One region of the Kribbella sp. NPDC049227 genome, then DNA from elsewhere that is predicted to be linked to it. Evidence: riboswitches for the same ligand, from Rfam matches in the RefSeq annotation. Region 1 holds a riboswitch; the other holds the start of a gene.
What was found. Region 1 has a riboswitch for glycine ahead of ACGFH6_RS06400 (L-serine ammonia-lyase). Riboswitches for the same ligand answer to the same signal wherever they lie in the genome.
Positions count from the first base shown of each region.

Region 2: another riboswitch for glycine. It lies ahead of gcvP (aminomethyl-transferring glycine dehydrogenase); the one in region 1 lies ahead of ACGFH6_RS06400 (L-serine ammonia-lyase).

Region 1 is NZ_JBICST010000001.1:1,283,265-1,291,950, reverse strand. It holds gene ACGFH6_RS06435 (LamB/YcsF family protein) at 1-490, opposite strand, end outside; gene ACGFH6_RS06430 (NRAMP family divalent metal transporter) at 506-1,816, opposite strand; gene ACGFH6_RS06425 (GntR family transcriptional regulator) at 1,974-2,696, shown strand; gene ACGFH6_RS06420 (aminopeptidase P family protein) at 2,781-4,211, shown strand; gene ACGFH6_RS06415 (hypothetical protein) at 4,408-4,635, opposite strand; gene ACGFH6_RS06410 (alpha/beta hydrolase) at 4,685-6,172, opposite strand; gene ACGFH6_RS06405 (DUF3817 domain-containing protein) at 6,294-6,677, shown strand; glycine riboswitch at 6,675-6,767, shown strand; gene ACGFH6_RS06400 (L-serine ammonia-lyase) at 6,853-8,226, shown strand; gene ACGFH6_RS06395 (SDR family oxidoreductase) at 8,227-8,686, opposite strand, start outside.
Region 2 is NZ_JBICST010000003.1:866,565-875,250, reverse strand. It holds gene ACGFH6_RS16380 (serine hydrolase domain-containing protein) at 1-573, opposite strand, end outside; gene gcvP (aminomethyl-transferring glycine dehydrogenase) at 570-3,416, opposite strand; glycine riboswitch at 3,494-3,583, opposite strand; gene ACGFH6_RS16370 (dihydrodipicolinate synthase family protein) at 3,599-4,459, opposite strand; gene ACGFH6_RS16365 (MerR family transcriptional regulator) at 4,510-5,124, opposite strand; gene ACGFH6_RS16360 (bifunctional nuclease family protein) at 5,318-5,812, opposite strand; gene ACGFH6_RS16355 (MerR family transcriptional regulator) at 5,876-6,559, opposite strand; gene ACGFH6_RS16350 (FHA domain-containing protein) at 6,546-7,079, opposite strand; gene gcvH (glycine cleavage system protein GcvH) at 7,225-7,608, opposite strand; gene ACGFH6_RS16340 (DUF881 domain-containing protein) at 7,634-8,467, opposite strand; gene ACGFH6_RS16335 (small basic family protein) at 8,469-8,686, opposite strand, start outside.

The DNA.
Region 1 (8,686 bases):
CGAAAGCCTCGTGTACGACGGGCAGTCCGGCGTCGGCCGCGAGCCGCAGCCAGGCCGACCCGGGCAGGCCGAGCACCGGCAGCGAACGGTTGTAGTCGGCGACCGCGTCCACGACGGCAGCGGCTTGCTCGAGATGGTGGCCGATCGTGTTGTACAGCGCGCCGTGCGGCTTCACGTACCGGACCCGGTCGCCCGCGATCCGCGCGAAGCCGTCCAGCGCGGCGATCTGGTACACGACCTCGTCGCGCAGTACCGACGGCTCGATGTCGACGAAGCGCCGGCCGAATCCCGCCTTGTCGGCGTACCCCACGTGGGCCCCGATCGCCACGCCACGCGAGACAGCCCGCGCGGTGACTCGGCGCATGATCGACGGGTCGCCGGCGTGGAAGCCACAGGCCACGTTGGCGCTGGTGACGACGTCCAGCAGGGCGTTGTCGTCACCCATCGGCCACGATCCGAATCCCTCACCGAGATCGGCGTTGAGGTCCATGAACACTCCTCCAAGTTAGAACAGGGCGACGATCGAACGAACGGCCAGATACACGGTGAGCAGCCAGGCCGCCCCACCAAGCCAGAGCAGCCGCCGCGGGTAGCGATGGCCGCGGAGCAGGTCGGGGCGCTGCCATGCCACCCAGAGAAGCACGCCGATCCCCAGCGGCAACAGCAACCCGTTGAACGCTCCCGCGAACACGAGCAACTGGGCAGGCGCAGTACCGACGGCCAGGTAGATCGCTGTGCTGACCGCGATGAACAGCACGACGAGGACCGTCCTGGTCCCTTCCGACGTCTTCGTCCGCGAGGTGACGAAGGTGACAGTCGTGTACGCCGCTCCGATCACGCAGGCGATCGAGGCCGCCCACAGCACCACCCCGAAGGCGCGCAGGCCGAACTCGCCGGCCGCGTGCTGGAAGGCCGAGGCGGTCGGGTTCGCCGGGTCGAGCGTCGCTCCACCCGCGACGACACCGAGTACGGCGAGGAAGATGGCGACCCGCATCAGGCCGGTGAGCAGGATCCCGCCGACCGCCGCGCGAGTGATGTCCCGGACGTACGGCGGCCCGGACACCCCGGAGTCGAGGAGCCGGTGGGCACCGGCATACGTGATGTAGCCGCCGATCGTTCCGCCGATCAGCGTGGTGATGACGAGGAACTCCGCGTGGGACGGCAGTACGACGTTCCGCAGCGCCTGGCCGACCGGTGGGTCCGAGGTGATCGCGACGTACCCGGTGAGCAGGATGATCACGCTGCCGAGAATGATCACGGCCCGATCCATCGCGACCCCGGCCCGCCGGGACAAGAAGATGCCGATGGCAATGACTGCGGAGAGTGCGCCGCCGAGGCGCGGATCCAGCCCGATCATGGCGTCGGTGCCGAGCCCGGTGCCGGAGACGTTGCCGATCGTGAAGACGAGTCCACCGGCGAACAGCAGCGCGGACATCGCCGTACCGAGTCTGGGGGCGACCAGGTTGCCGAGCTCCTGGGCCCGGCGCCCGGAGACACCGATCACCCGCCACACGTTCAACTGCACCGCGATGTCGACCAGCACTGAGACGACGATTGCGAACGCGAACGCCGCGCCGAGCGACACCGTGAACAGTGTGGTCTGGGTGATGAACCCCGGCCCGATCGCGGAGGTGGCCATCAGGAACATCGCGCCGATCAGCGTCGACCGGCTGCCGGTCTTCATCGCGTTGTCCGGCGTCTTCCGTCCGGCCGCGGGGGCGAGCCGGCGGGCATAGGGATTGGTCCGGCGGGTGACTGGCTTCGTGGTGGGCCGCCGCGGTGGGCGGTGCGGACGTTTCGAGGTGGGCGTCGACATGGGCGTGTCTCCAGGGTCTGGCGGGCTGCTGTCGGGATGGGCTCCATGGCTGTGAGTAACGAGGGATGACTTGAGCGTAGAGATTGTTCAACAATCCTGCAAGAGTCTTGTTCCACTAAACTTCCCCTCACCGCCTCGGGTGGGCGATGATGCGGAGATGAGCACGGGTGGGGCCGACGAGGGCCGGCAGGCATGGTTGCGGACAGTGGCCGACGATGTCGCGCGGCTGGACCGCAGTAGTTCGGCCGAGCGGGCCGCCGACATCCTGCGCCGCAGCATCACCGAGGGCGCGCTGCCGCCCGGCGCCCAGCTCTCCGAGATCGAGCTGACGGAGGTCCTGGAGGTCAGCCGGAACACGCTGCGGGAAGCGTTCCGGCTGCTCACCCACGAGGGGCTGCTGGTCTACAAGCTGCACCGCGGGGTGTTCGTCCCGGAGCTGGACGAGCGGGACGTGATCGACCTGTACCGGCTGCGCCGCGTGCTCGAGGTCGACGTCGTCCGCGGCCTGGCCGAGCGTGACCCGGAGCTGCCGGCCAGCCGGCTCGAGCCGTTGCAGGCCGACGTCGAAGCAGCCGAGGCGGCCGCGCTCGTCGACCGCTGGCCGGCCGTCGGTACGGCGAACATGCGGTTCCACGAGCACCTGATCGGTCTGGCCGACAGCACGCGGATGGACGCGATGACCGGGCGCCTGCTGGCCGAGTTGCGGCTGCTCTTCCACGTGATCGCGACCCCGCGCGAGCTGCACGAGCCGTACATCGCACGCAACCGCGGGCTGTTCGAGCTGCTCGAGGCGCGCAAGTACGAGCAGGCCGCGGCCGACCTGCACCAGTACCTGCTCGACAGCGAGCAGGGGATTCTCGAAGCATTCCGGGCTCGCTGATCCAACAGGCGATAAGGGCTTGCGCGCTCCGCCACGACCTGAGTTGATACCTGTAACCGTCAGCTGCAAAGGGGAGCACAGCGCATGACCGACGACGACCGTACCGAGCAGACACCCAAGTCCTACCGCCCGATCGACGCGAAGGGGTTCCGGGAGTCCATCTCGCGCGGCTGGGGGCCCGTCGACCGATCCGTGACCGTGCCGGAGGGACTTGCCGAGGCCGCGGCCGAACACCGGCGCAAGCTGTCGGCGTCGCTGCCGGGCCGGCGGATCGCGATCGCGGCCGGCCGTGCGCCGGTTCGTTCGAACGACACCGACTACATGTTCCGCGCCGACAGCGACTTCGTCTGGCTCACCGGTTGCCAGGCCGAAGGCGCCGTACTGGTGCTGTCGGCCGACGGCGAGGCGACGCTGTACCTGCGCGAGACCGCTGGGCCGGACGAGGCCGACTTCTTCGCCAACGCGCGCGACGGTGAGCTGTGGATCGGGCCGGTGCCCGGGCTGAAGGACTGGTCGGACGCGCTGCAGATCCCCTGCCGCCCGATCGAGGAGCTGCCCCAGGGCGTGCGCGGCGCGGTGCCGTTCATGCTGTCGGTGCCCGGCGTCGAGCCGATGCTGGACGCTTTGGTCCGGACCTCCCCGACGGACGGGAACTCGCTGCGCCAGACGCTGGCGGAGCTGCGCCGGATCAAGGACGACTGGGAGCTGGACCAGCTGCGGGAGGCCGTCGCGGCCAGCGTGCTCGCGTTCGGCGACGTGGCGCGTGAGCTGCCGGAGGCGATCCGGGGCGGCGGGGAGCGGTGGCTGCAGGGGACCTTCGACCGGCGCGCGCGGACCGCGGGCAACGGCGTCGGGTACGCCTCGATCGTTGCTGCTGGCAATCATGCGCCGGTGCTGCACTGGGTCCGCAACGACGGCCCGGTGAACGAGGGCGACGTGATCCTGCTGGACGCCGGCGTCGAGACCCGGACGCTCTACACGGCCGACGTGACCCGGACGTTCCCGGCCACCGGCGAGTACACCGCGGCCCAGCGGCAGGTGCACGACCTGGTGCACAAGGCCCAGTTGGCGTCACTCGACGCCGTCAAGGTCGGAGCGCCGTACCGCGCCTTCCAGTACGAGGCGATGCGGGTGCTGGCCGAAGGGCTGCGCGACTGGGGGCTGCTCGACGTCTCGATCGACGAACTGCTCGGCCCGGACGGGCAGCAGCACCGCCGTTTCATCGTGTGCGGGACGGGCCACTACATCGGCCTCGACGTCCACGATTGTGACGCTTCGCGTCCGGAGGCGTACTTCGCCGGCGACATCGAGGCCGGGATGGCGCTAGCGGTCGAGCCTGGGCTCTACTTCCACCCGAACGACGAGACCGTGCCGCCGGAACTGCGCGGTATCGGAATCCGGATCGAGGACAACGTCGTGGTCCACTCCGACCGGCTCGAGATCCTCACCAAGGACCTTCCGATCACCACCGACGGCCTGGAGAAGTGGACGCGGTCCCACCTCGACGCGCGGTGACCGGTCGACTCCGGAAAATTACCCATCACAAGCAGTAACACTGAGGCCCTCGGCAACGATGTAGGGAGCGGGGGAGGGTCGAACTCGGCTCGGCGCGTGGCAGTGGGGGGCCGCGTACCACGCGCCCGGCCGAGGCGGCCCCGACTGGGGCCGTGGGGGACCCAGAATCCTGGGGCACGGGGAGCACGTCATGAACCTACGAGTGCGCGTAGTTCACTGCGGCGATCAACGCTGGTACGCCGACATCGACGACGCCGATGATCCGCAGCCCGACGATCCTTTCTGGTACGTCGACAACTGCCGATCCCAGACGCAGGCCCTCGAATCCGCCTGCGCCGAACTTCGCCTGCTCGCGGGCCGCATGGTCCGCGGCGACGAGATCAACCGTGTACTCGATGTGACCGGCGTACCGGTCTGAGTCCACGCAGGAACCCCGGGCCGGCGCTAGTTGGGAGCGCCGGCCCGGACTCGTCTCAGCCCACCGGTGGTACGGCGGGACAGCTGCGGCCGCGCTTCGGGACCTCGCGTGCGATCAGGTAGTCGTCGATCGTCGACTGCACGCACGGACTGGTCGTGTAGCTGCCGTGGCCCCAACCCTCGTAGGTCAGCAGCCTGCCGTCGTTACCCAGTTGGCGTGCCACGCTCTTCGCCCAGTTGTAGCCGGTGGCCGGATCGTGGATCGCGTTCGCGAGCAGGACCGGAGTATCCAGGCCGTGCACCTTCAACCGATGCTGCGGATTGGTGGCCGGCGGCTGTCCGAGGCACATCGACACGGCCATCAGCTGACCTGGGTACCGCATGTCCGGGTTGTTCCGTGCCAGCCGGGCGAGAAGACCGGCGTACTCCTTGTAGTCGCTGACCTGCAGGTTCCAGTCCTGGCAGAACACGGCCAGCGGGTTCGATGCCAGTCCGGGCGGGATCGGCGGCTGCGCGGTCGGCGGCGCGCTGGCGTCGAGCTGCTTCAAGGTGTCCGCGAGCGCTCGCCACTCCGGGTCGTAGAGCTGGCGGAACACGTAGAAGCTCAGGTTGAACGGTGTGGTCGCGACGTCCGGGTGCTGTGGGTCCGGCACCTCGCCACGGTCGGCACGGGCCAGGAGGTCCGTCCACAGGGCGTGGATGTCGCGCCCGTGCAGGGCACAGGTCGTTGCCGAGTCGCACCATTTCACGAACTCCGAGAACGAGTCCTGGGCCGCCTCGGCCTGGTCGTCGACGAACTCCTTCGCCGACGCCGCGCTGTGGTCGGCCACGCTCTCCAGCACCATCGCGCGCACCCGGCCCGGGTACGTCTCGGCGTACTGCCCGCCGAGCACGGTGCCGTACGAGCTGCCGTGGAACGAGATCGCCGACTCTCCGAGCGCCGTGCGGATCGCGTCGACGTCGCGCACCGTCTGCCAGGTGTCGATGTGGTCGTACACCGGCCCGGTGTGCTCGCGGCAGTCGGTCGCGAGCTGCTTGTTGTAGGCGATGGTGACGCGGAACGCCGTGGCGCTTTTGATGATCGGCGACGGCTGCTGGGCCAGCAGTGCGGCCGTGCACTTCACCGGGTTGCTGCGAGCCACCCCCCGCGGATCGAAGCTCACGATGTCGAACCGGTCCTGCAGGTCCTCGCTGAACCGGAACATGCCGGTCTTGATCCGGTCGACGCCCGAGTCACCGGGACCACCCGGGCCCCACATCAGTACGCCGACCCGGTCGCTCGGGGACTTCGCAGTACGCCGGGCGATCGCGAGGCCGAACGTCGGTCCGTCCGGGTGATGCCAGTCCACCGGCACCTGCAAGGTCGCGCACTGCGATCCCTTCACTTCCTCGGGATCGTCCTTGCCCTCGGGCTTGCAGTCGGACCACTGCACTGTCACCGGCTTGGGTACCTCGGCCGGCGCGGGCACCGCGGTCAGACCCGCCGCGGCGAATCCCAGGACCACACCCCACGCGGTGGTCCTGAGCACTTGTCTGGCTGTCATCAGGGGAATCTCCTGTCTGGGGAACTCCCTCGATCCTCAGCAACCGTTTGCCTACGCACATCGGGGAGCAGCCCTCGACACACCCCGGGCGCGGCTTGGGGGACTTGTTAGGGTCGGGTCGATGACCGAGACGACTGTTGCCGCCCCGGCCGGCACGAAGAAGCACGCGACCTGGTTCCGCACGGTGGCGATCGCCGAGGCGATCTCCTGGACCGGTCTGCTGATCGGAATGCTGTTCAAATACGTGCTGTCCGACAACGAGCTCGGGGTGAAGATCTTCGGCCCGATCCACGGCGGCATCTTCATCGTGTACGTGCTCACCGTGCTGCTGGTGCGTGGCCCGTTGCGCTGGTCCTGGCCGGTCACGCTGCTCGCGCTGGCGGCCAGTGTTCCGCCGCTGTTCACCTGGTTCTTCGAGATCTGGGCGGTGCGCACCGGCCGGATTGACGACGGCCGGGACACCGCCGTACCGTCCAGGGCGTCAGCTAACTCAACAGCCGCATGAACCCGTGCGGGAGAGACCCGGGCACGACCCGGGCGCCGTAGGAGCAACTCTCCCCAAGAATCTCTCAGGCACCTTCACCGCACGGGCGAGGCACCTCTGGAAGACGTCCCCGGACGTCTGACAGAGCGGGGAGGACACCAAACGGTCAACGGCGACCGGAAGGAACCTCCACACGATGGCGATCAGCGTCTTCGACCTGTTCAGTATCGGGATCGGCCCGTCGAGCTCCCACACCGTGGGACCGATGCGAGCCGCCCGCACCTTCGCACTCGGCCTGGCCGATGCCGGCCTGCTGGCTGCCACCGCGACCGTCGAGGCCCAGCTGTTCGGTTCGCTGGGCGTGACCGGCCACGGCCACGGCAGCAACAAGGCGGTCCTGCTCGGTCTCGAGGCCGAGGACCCCGAGACCGTTGTCACCCACTCGGTCGACGCACGCGTCGAGACGATCCGCGAGCGCGGCCGGTTGCTGCTGGCCGGCACCCACGAGATCACGTTCGACGAGAACGCACACCTGGTGATGCACCGGCGCAAGGTGCTGCCGTACCACCCGAACGGGATGACGTTCGTGGCCCGGTCCGCGGACGGCGGCGTACTGCGGGAGCGTACGTACTACTCGGTCGGCGGCGGGTTCGTGGTCGACGAGAACGCGGCGGCCGGGGACCGGATCGTGCCGGACACGACCCCGCTGAAGTACCCGTTCACGACCGGCGCCGAGCTGCTCGAGCGGTGCCGCGAGTCGCAGTTGCCGATCAGCGAGGTGATGCTCGCCAACGAGCTGGCCTGGCGGACCGAGACCGAGATCCACGACGGCCTGCTGCACATCTGGCAGGTGATGCAGGACTGCGTCCGCGAGGGCTGTGAGACCGAGGGCATCCTGCCCGGCGGCCTGAAGGTGCCGCGGCGGGCGCACGCGCTGCACCAGAAACTGAGCCGCGACCCGTGGTCGGTGGATCCGCTCAAGGTGATGGACTGGGTCAACCTGTTCGCCCTCGCGGTGAACGAGCAGAACGCGTCCGGCGGGCGGATCGTCACCGCGCCGACGAACGGCGCCGCGGGCATCATCCCGGCCGTACTGCACTACTACCGCCGGTTCGTGCCGGGGGCGACCGACGACGGCGCGGTCCGGTTCCTGCTCACCGCCGGCGCGATCGGCGTGCTGTACAAGGAGAACGCGTCGATCTCCGGCGCCGAGGTCGGCTGCCAGGGCGAGGTCGGCTCGGCCTGCTCGATGGCGGCGGCCGGGCTGTGCGAGGTCCTCGGCGGTACGCCGCAGCAGGTCGAGAACGCGGCCGAGATCGCGATGGAGCACAACCTCGGCCTGACCTGCGACCCGGTCGGCGGCCTGGTGCAGATCCCGTGCATCGAGCGGAATGCGATGGCGTCGGTGAAGGCGATCAACGCGGCCCGGATGGGGATGCACGGCGACGGGGTGCACGTGGTCACCCTCGACAAGGTGATCAAGACGATGCGCGAGACCGGCGCCGACATGAAGATCAAGTACAAGGAGACGTCCCGCGGCGGCCTGGCCGTCAACGTCATCGAATGCTGATCACCACGGCACGGTCCCGGTCAGGCTCAGATACTCACCGGTCGGTCCGTCCGGGCCGATCTGGGCCAGCCGGACGATGATCTCCGCTCCCTGCTCGACCGTCTGGTCGCCGCTGTGCCCGTTGAAATCGGTCGCGGTGTAGCCGGGGTCGACCGTGTTGATCCGCAGTTCCGGCAGTTGCCGCGCGTACTGGACGGTGAGCATGTTGAGAGCGGCCTTCGAGGAGCCGTAGCCCGGTGCGGGGACCCAGACCGGGACCGCGGCGGAGTGTGCCTGTGGATCCGTGGCCGTGGCGATCGAGCCGAGCCCGCTGGACACATTCACGACGACCGGGTTGGTGCTGCGCTCGAGCAGCGGCAGGAAACGGTGCAGCATGCGGACCGGTCCGAACACGTTGACGTCGTACGTCTGTCGCAGGTCATCAGCCCTCAAGTCCCGGGCGGTGCGCACCTGGCCGAGA
Region 2 (8,686 bases), on a different contig from region 1:
CGACGTACGCCGCAGCTCCAGCGGATCGAGGATGCGGGACTGCACCAGTTGAAGCCAGGGCTCGCCCCGCAGCCGGGCCACCATCTCACCGAGCAAGGCGTAGCCGAGGTTCGAGTAGTGATGCCGGCGATCGGCCGGGCCTACCGCCTGGGACTCATCCATCGCCGCCGTCAGCTCATCGAACGAGACCCCCGGATTGCGTTCCCACCAAGGACCTTCCGGCTCGGCGTTCATGCCGCCCGAGTGCGCGAGCAGGTGCCGCACGGTCCGGTCGCCGAACGCGATCCCCGGCAGATGCTTGCCCACGGCATCGTTCAGCGCGAGCAGCCCGTCGTCGCGGCACTGCATCACCAGGATCGCCGTCAGCGTCTTGGTGATCGACCCGATCCGATACTGCACATCCGGACCGGGCGCACCACCGTCCGCCGTCGCGAACCTCCCGCGCGACCCGGTCCACACCAGTGCACCGTCACGCACCACCCCCGCGTTGACCGAGGGCAACTTCCATTCGCTCTGCGCAGCGGCGATCTCGGCGTACAGAGCGTCGGCGGTAACAGGACGAACGGAAGTCACTCAAAGGCCTCCGGGGCGGGGCAGGAGCAGATGAGGTTGCGGTCGCCGTAGGCGCCGTCGATGCGGCGGACGGGCGGCCAGTACTTCGAGGTCCGGTCGACCGAGCGCGGGAACGCCGCCTCCTCGCGGGTGTAGGCGTGGTCCCACTTGTCGTTGATCACCGACTCGGCGGTGTGCGGCGAGTTCACCAGCGGGTTGTCACCGGCTGGCCACTCCCCCGCCGCAACGCGGTCGATCTCGTGCCGGATCGCGATCATCGCGTCGCAGAACCGGTCGAGTTCGCCGAGGTCCTCGGACTCGGTGGGCTCCACCATCAGCGTGCCCGCGACCGGGAACGACATGGTCGGTGCGTGGAAGCCGTAGTCGATCAGCCGCTTCGCGACGTCGTCGACGCTGATCCCGGTCTCCTTGGTCATCGGCCGCAGATCCAGGATGCACTCGTGCGCGACCAGGCCGTTCTCGCCGGTGTAGAGCACCGGGAAGGCACCCTCGAGCCGCTTCGCCACGTAGTTCGCCGTCAGTACGGCGGCCTTGGTCGCGGCGGTCAGACCCTCGGCACCCATCATCCGGATGTAGGCCCACGAGATCGCCAGTACGCCGGCCGAACCGAACGGCGCCGCGCTGATCGGGCCGACACCGGAGTCCGGACCGGCCTCGTCCAGCAGCGGGTGGTTCGGCAGGTACGGCGCCAGGTGCGCGGCCACGGCCACCGGGCCGACACCCGGACCACCACCGCCGTGCGGGATGCAGAACGTCTTGTGCAGGTTCAGGTGGCTGACGTCGCCGCCGAACTCACCGGGCTTCGCCAGGCCGAGGAGCGCGTTCAGGTTCGCGCCGTCGACGTACACCTGGCCGCCGTGGTCGTGAACGATCTGGCAGACCTCGCGAACGCTCTCCTCGTAGACCCCGTGCGTCGAGGGGTACGTGATCATGATGGCCGCAAGCTTCGACGCGTGCTCGGACGCCTTCGCCCGCAGGTCGGACAGGTCGATCGTGCCGTCGTCGTTGCCCTTGACAACGACCACCTTCATGCCGGCCATCACCGCGGAGGCGGCGTTGGTGCCGTGCGCACTGGCCGGGATCAGGCAGACGTTGCGGTCCTGATCGCCCTGCGCGCGGTGGTACCCGCGGATCGCGAGCAGACCGGCCAGCTCACCCTGAGAGCCGGCGTTCGGCTGGATCGAGACCTTCGCGTAGCCGGTGACCTCGGCCAGCCAGCGCTCCAACTGACTGATCAGCTTCACGTACCCGGCCGCGTCCTCGATCGGCGCGAACGGGTGCAGATCGGCGAACTCCGGCCAGGTGACCGGCTCCATCTCGGTGGTCGCGTTCAGCTTCATCGTGCACGAGCCGAGCGGGATCATGCCGCGGTCGAGCGCGTAGTCGTAGTCGGACAGCTTGCGCAGGTACCGCAGCATCGCCGTCTCGGACCGGTGCGTGTTGAACACCGGGTGCGTCAGGTACTCCGTCGTACGGCGAACCGCCTCGGGCAGACCGGCCGCCTCGGCGGAAGCGTCGTACCGGACGCCGAAGGACACGCAGACCCGGGTCACCGCGGCGACGTCGGTCTTCTCGTCGCAGGTGATGCCGACGTGGTCCGCGTCGACGAGGCGCAGCCAGATCCCGTTCTGCCGGGCGGCGTCGACCACGTCGGCGGCTCGACCGGGGACGCGCGCGAGCACGGTGTCGAAGAAGGTGCCGTGGACAACCTCCACGCCACCGGCGCGCAGCGAGGCGGCCAGCTTGCCCGCGTACTCGTGGACACGGTCGGCGATCGCCTTCAGGCCGTCCGGCCCGTGGTAGACGGCGTACATCGACGCGACCACGGCGAGCAGGACCTGCGCCGTACAGATGTTGGAGGTCGCCTTCTCGCGGCGGATGTGCTGCTCCCGGGTCTGCAACGCCAGCCGGTACGCCGGTGCGCCGTCGGCGTCGACGGAGACACCGACCAGGCGACCGGGCAACGACCGCTCGAGACCGGCGCGGACGGACATGAAGCCGGCGTGCGGACCGCCGTAGAACAGCGGTACGCCGAAGCGCTGGGACGAGCCGATCACGATGTCGGCGCCGGCCTCACCCGGTGCCTCCAGCAACGTCAGCGCGAGCAGATCGGAGGCGACCGCCACCAGGGTCTCGCGCTCGTGCGCGGCGGAGATCAGCGGCTTCAGGTCGCGGACCACACCGCCGGCGCCCGGGTACTGCACCAGGAAACCGAAGAAGTCGCCGTCCGGCAGACCGTCGGTGGTGTCCGCGACGACGACCTCGATGCCGAGCGCCTCGGCCCGGGTCCGCACGACGGCGATGGTCTGGTCGAAGCAGTCAGCGTCGACCAGGAAGCGGTCGGACTTGCTCTTCTTGTTCGACCGGTGGGCCAGTGTCATCGCCTCGGCGGCCGCGGTCCCCTCGTCCAGCAGCGACGCGTTCGCGGTCGGCAGGCCGGTCAGGTCGGACACCACGGTCTGGAAGTTCAGCAGCGCCTCGAGCCGGCCCTGGGAGATCTCCGGCTGGTACGGCGTGTACGCGGTGTACCAGGCCGGGTTCTCGACCAGGCGGCGGACGATCACCGACGGGGTGAAGGTGCCGTAGTACCCCTGGCCGATCATCGAGGTGGCCACGGTGTTGCGGGCGGCGAGCTGACGGAGTTCGGTCAGCGCGTCGACCTCGGAGGCCGGTTCGGGCAGCCGGAGCGCCTCGGTGGACCGGATCGACTCCGGTACGGCGGCGTCCACGAGCGCGTCGACGTCGTCGTACCCGAGCAGCTCCACCATCCGGGCGACCTCGTCCGGCCGTGGTCCGATGTGCCGGTCGGCGAACGCCGCAGAGATCTGGGGTGAGTTGTTCATCAAGAGGCTCCGTTGCTGACAGTGCTTCCGGTCGCCTCCCCCTCTGTCACGCCGAGCAGCGCACGCTTCAGAGTCGCCTGTGACACTCGGTCCATGGGCCTGAGAGGTTCCGGGGAGGAATTGCCCCTTCGGCGCCCGATCGCACGGGTCTCTCCCGAGTGCTGTGAACGGCTGTCCCGAGGCTACCAGGAATCCGCGAAGAGTTCGGGCAGCAGTCGCCTGGCGGCCGGCCGGGCTGCGTTGACCTGCTCCTGGGTCGCCGACACCATCGGCCAGCGAACCCGCGTACCGACGTCCGCCCAGTCCCCGACCGCGGCAAGGAACTTGTCCAGTGCCGGGTTCGACAACCCCGCCTTCTGCAGCGGTACGACGTGCTGCCCGAAGAACTCGCCGATCCGGCGTTCGACGTCCAGGTCGCGGGCGTGCTCCACCGAGCCGTTGGGCGAGAGCGCCGCGACGTTCGAGTAGCTGCCGTGCGCACCGAGTAGCGACATGGTCGCGAGGAAGTGCCCTGGCACGAAGATGGACATGCCGGACTTCAGCGCCTGCTCGAACCATGCCTTGTCCCCACCCGCGGTCTTCAGACCGATCAGACCCGGCACGGCGGCGGCCAGCGACGTCAGCAGCTCTGGACGCACGGGGGTCTTCGCGTGCGGTGGGTTGTAAAGAACGAGCGGCACGTCACCGGCGGTGTCCGCGACGCGGCGGAGGAAGTCGAGCGCCTCCCGGTCGTTCAAGGGCAGCCAGTCGGGCAGGATCACCTGGATCGCACCGGGTGCCAGCGCGGCGGCTCGACGTACGCGATCCAACTGCAGCTGGGCGGACGGGTGGCTCGCGCCGATCTGGAACGGCTTGGCCGCTCCCGCGAGCAGCTCGTTGATCCGATCGAACTCGTCCTCGGTCAGCGTGTGGAACTCGCCCGCCGTGCCGTGCGCATACAAGCCGTCCAACGGACTGGCGCCCAGGACGTCGACTTGGGCCTGCAGGCGCGCGAAGTCGATGGAGTCGTCCGCGTTGAGGGGCAACAACAGAGTCGCCCACACACCGCGCAGTGAATCAGCGGTGAGTGGGCGCACAGGATGAAGGAAGGGTCTCAGCCGGTCATGCGTGCGCGGCGCCGGGCCGCGAGTTCATCATTCGCGTGCTGATCGCCGTCCTCATGGCCGTCGGCCCGCTCGGTGGGCAGCTCGGACAGCGAGCCCTCGACCTCGCGCCAGACACCGCCGAGGGCGATCCCGAACACCCCCTGGCCGCCTGCCAGCAGGTCGATCACCTCGTCCGGCGACGTGCACATGTAGACCGAGGCGCCGTCGCTCATCAGCGTGATCTGGGTCAGGTCGTCGATGCCGCGCTTGCTCAGGTGGGCGATCGCGGTCCGGATCTGCTGCAGCGAGATCCCGGCGTCCAGCAGCCGCTTGATCACCTTCAGCAACAAGACGTCACGGAAACCGTACAACCGCTGCGTCCCGGAACCGGTCGCCGGGCGCACGGACGGGGAGACCAGGCCGGTGCGGGCCCAGTAGTCGAGCTGACGGTAGGTGATCCCGGCCGCGTGGCAGGCCGTCGGTCCGCGGAACCCGACATCCTCCGGCATCGGCCGCAGGTCGTCGTCGAAGAGCAGGCCCTGGACGCCGGCGGCAGCGGCCGCCTCGGCGCGTGCTTCGGACGTCGACTGCGCCGTCAGATCCGTGTCGCCGGTGCGTGTCACGCCTGAGCCTCCCTGGGTACCGACTGGAACGGGTCACTTCCGTGGAGTGACAACACCCCACAACTCCTTCAAGGTAAGCCGCCGACCAGGGAGGGTCAACGACAACCGCACCGAGCCGTGAGCGTGTCGCGGTTGCCGCTCGAATCGTTACCTACCTGGCCCTGTACCACGCGGGTCAAAACCAGCCCGGTCCTCAGCTCTTGTCGAAGTCCTCCGGAGTCACCTGGTCGAGGAACTCACGGAACCGCTCGACCTCCTCTTCCTCCTCCACCTCGTCGGTGTTCGTCGTCTCACTGTCCGGAACCGGGATGCCCGCCTCGGCCAGAATCTCCTCGGTGCAGAACACCGGTGTCCCGGTGCGCAGCGCCAGCGCGATCGAGTCCGACGGCCGGGCCGAGATCTCGGTCTTGTCGTCGAACACCAGGATCGCCTCGAACACGCCGTCGGTGAGATTCACGATCCGGACCTGACTGAGCGTGTGCCCGAGCACCCGCAGAGTCTCGGCGAACAGATCGTGGGTCAACGGCCGCGGCGGCTCCATGCCCTGCTGGGCGAAGGCGATCGCGCTGGCCTCGGCCGCGCCGATCCAGATCGGCAGGTACCGCTCTCCGCCGACCTCCCGGAGCAGCACAATCGGCTGACTCGAGGGCATCTCAACCCGGACTCCGACCACGTCGACTTCGCGCACACCTTCAGCCTACTCCGCGGGGCAGCCCCGGGCAGTCCCCGGCGGGTGCCGTGGACGGTGGGCTCAGTGTGGTAGGCGGGAGCGGACCAGGGCGGCATGCAACCGGACCGCCAGCGCGGCGAGTTCGCCGGTCTGTTCGGTACGGCGTGGCCCGGTGACCTGCTCGATCAGGCCGGCCTCGCGATCGGCCGCCGTACGGAACAGGCGCAGGTGCCGGGGCTCGATCCCGTAGCCGGCCAGTTCACCGGCCAGCTTGGCGACCAGGATCGCGTCGCCGTCGTAGTGGTTGCCGCTGGCCACCACCAGCCCGTGGCTCTCGACCTGGTCGAGCAATTCGGCGGAGATGCCCGCGGCGGCTCGCAGTTCGTCCCGGGTCAGCTTGAGCTCGATGCCCGCGGCACCGAAGTCCTCGGCGACCGGCAGACCGGGCGTCTCCGGCAACGAACCCGGCGCGACCGGAGGACCTCCGGCCGCCGGGCGCAGGCCGCGGTCGATCGCGCCGAGATGCTCCTTGATCACCTTCAGTGGCAGGTACTGGTCGCGCTGCGCGGTCAGCACATAGCGCAGCCGCTCGACATCGGCCGAGCTGAACTTCCGGTAGCCCGAGGCGGTCCGGGCCGGCGTCACCAGTCCCTCGGCCTCGAGGAACCGGATCTTCGAGATGGTGACGTCGGCGAACTCGGCCCGCAGGAGCTGCAGCACCTCCCCGATGCCGCGGCCTTCGGCAGACGATTCAGGCTTGGCCACTGGCGTAGTACACCAAGCGGTACTTGCCGATCTGGACCTCGTCGCCGTTGGTCAGCTGGACCTCGTCGATCCGGTCGCGGTTCACGTAGGTGCCGTTCAGGCTGCCCACGTCGCGCACCTTGACGCCGTACGGGTCCCGGCGGAACTCCGCGTGCCGGCGGGACACGGTCACGTCGTCGAGGAAGATGTCGCTGTCCGGGTGCCGGCCGGCGGTGACCACGTCGACGTCGAGCAGGAACCGGCTGCCCGCGTTCGGGCCGCGCTGGACGATCAGCAGGGCAGAGCCGGCCGGCAGTGCGCCGACCGCGGCCTCGTCCTCCAGCGACAGCGGCTCGCCGGCCCGCTCGGGCTCCGGCTCGGCGCCGATCGGGGTCAGCATCGCGGTGTCGGTGACACCGGGGGTCGGCGGCGTCGCCGGGGCTGCCGCCGGGCGATCCGCGCCAGGAAGCATCGCTCCGCACTGCGAACAGAACCGGCTGCCCTCAGAGTTCTCGTGCCCGCACTGGTTGCAGAACGGCATGCTGTGATCCTCCCGATCGCCGGCGGTCCGGCGACGTTTTCGTAGACCCCGTATGAACAAGTGTGGACGCAGATTCGCGGACCTCAACCCTCGACCAGCGGTTGAGGTCCGGCCAACCTATCAGGAGCCGGCAAGCCGGCCGCGGTCAACTCGGGTCGAGCTGACCCTGGTAGGTCTCGGCGTCCATCAGCGCCTCGACCTCGGCGGTGTCCTCGACGTCGATGTCGAGCAGCCAGCCCTCGCCGTACGGGTCGCTGTTGACGAGGTCGGGCTGGTCGGCGAGCGACTCGTTGACCGCGGTCACCGTGCCGTTCACCGGGGCGAACAGGTCGCTCACGCTCTTGGTCGACTCCAGCTCGCCACAGGCGTCACCGGCCCGTACCGCGCTGCCCACCTCGGGTAGCTGCACGTACACGATGTCACCGAGCGCGTCCTGCGCGAAGTCGGTGATGCCGACCCGCACCGGGCCGTCGCCGTCGGCCTTCACCCATTCGTGCTCGGCCGTGTACTTCAGGTCTTCGGGATACACCTTCGTTCCTCTTTCGCTCGAACAGCTACTTGGTCGGGCTGGGCGCCGGGCGAGCGTAGCGATGCTCCTCCGGGGCGTGCAAGGCGGTGATCTGGACCTGCGGAAGCTCGGTCACCTCGGCTGTTCCGCCGACCTGCGGACCGGTCACCTCACTGACCAGGCCGCCGGGGAAGTTGGCCGCCTCGGCCAGATTGTGCGACTCCCCGATCGCCTCGATCACGTACGGCGAGTTCAGCTTCTGGCCGTCGATCCGGATCCCCGGGGCGTCGTCGACGAGGTCCGTGCTCGCGACCACCCGGGCGGCGCCGTTGATCTGGATCGCCTCGGCGCCGGCGTCGCGCAGTTCCTCGATCGCGTCCAGCAGGTTGCTCGACGTCATCTTCGCCTCGGGGTCGTTCAGCGTGATGCGGACCCCCGGGCCCTGGGCGGGCAGTGTGCCGGCCAGGATGCCGAGCGTGCGGACCTGGGCCTCGGCCTGCTCGCGGGCGGTCTGGGCCTTGTCCGCACTGGAGGACAGCGAGTTCTTCCGCTCCTCCAGCTCGGCGATCTCGCTCTCCAGCCGGCGGGTGTTCTGCCCCAGGCCGTCCAGGATCGCGATCAGGTCCTCGCGGCGCGCGTTCTGGTAGCCGTCGTCGGCGCGGTTGACCCGGACCTGGACGACGGCCACGCAGGCGACCAGCGCCAGTACGACGGCCACGATCGCCTGGCCGCGGGACGGCTTGAACCCGGTCCGCAGCCGGCGCAGTGCCAGGTTCGGTGTCCGGGGCTTGGGCTTGGCCTGCGGCATCGGGGTCGGCTCGTCCGGATGCGGCTGCTCGACCGGATCCGGCTTGCTGGTCTCAGGGGTGTCGTCGCTCATGTCAGGCCCGGAAGATGTGCCGCCGGATCGCGGCCATGTTGGTGAAGATGCGGATGCCCAGGACGACGACCACGCCGGTGGACAGCTGGGAGCCGACGCCGAGCTGGTCGCCGAGGTAGACGATCAGCGCCGCGATCAGCACGTTGGACACGAACGACACGACGAACACCTTGTCGTCGAAGATCCCGTCCAGGAACGCGCGCAGCGCCCCGAACACGG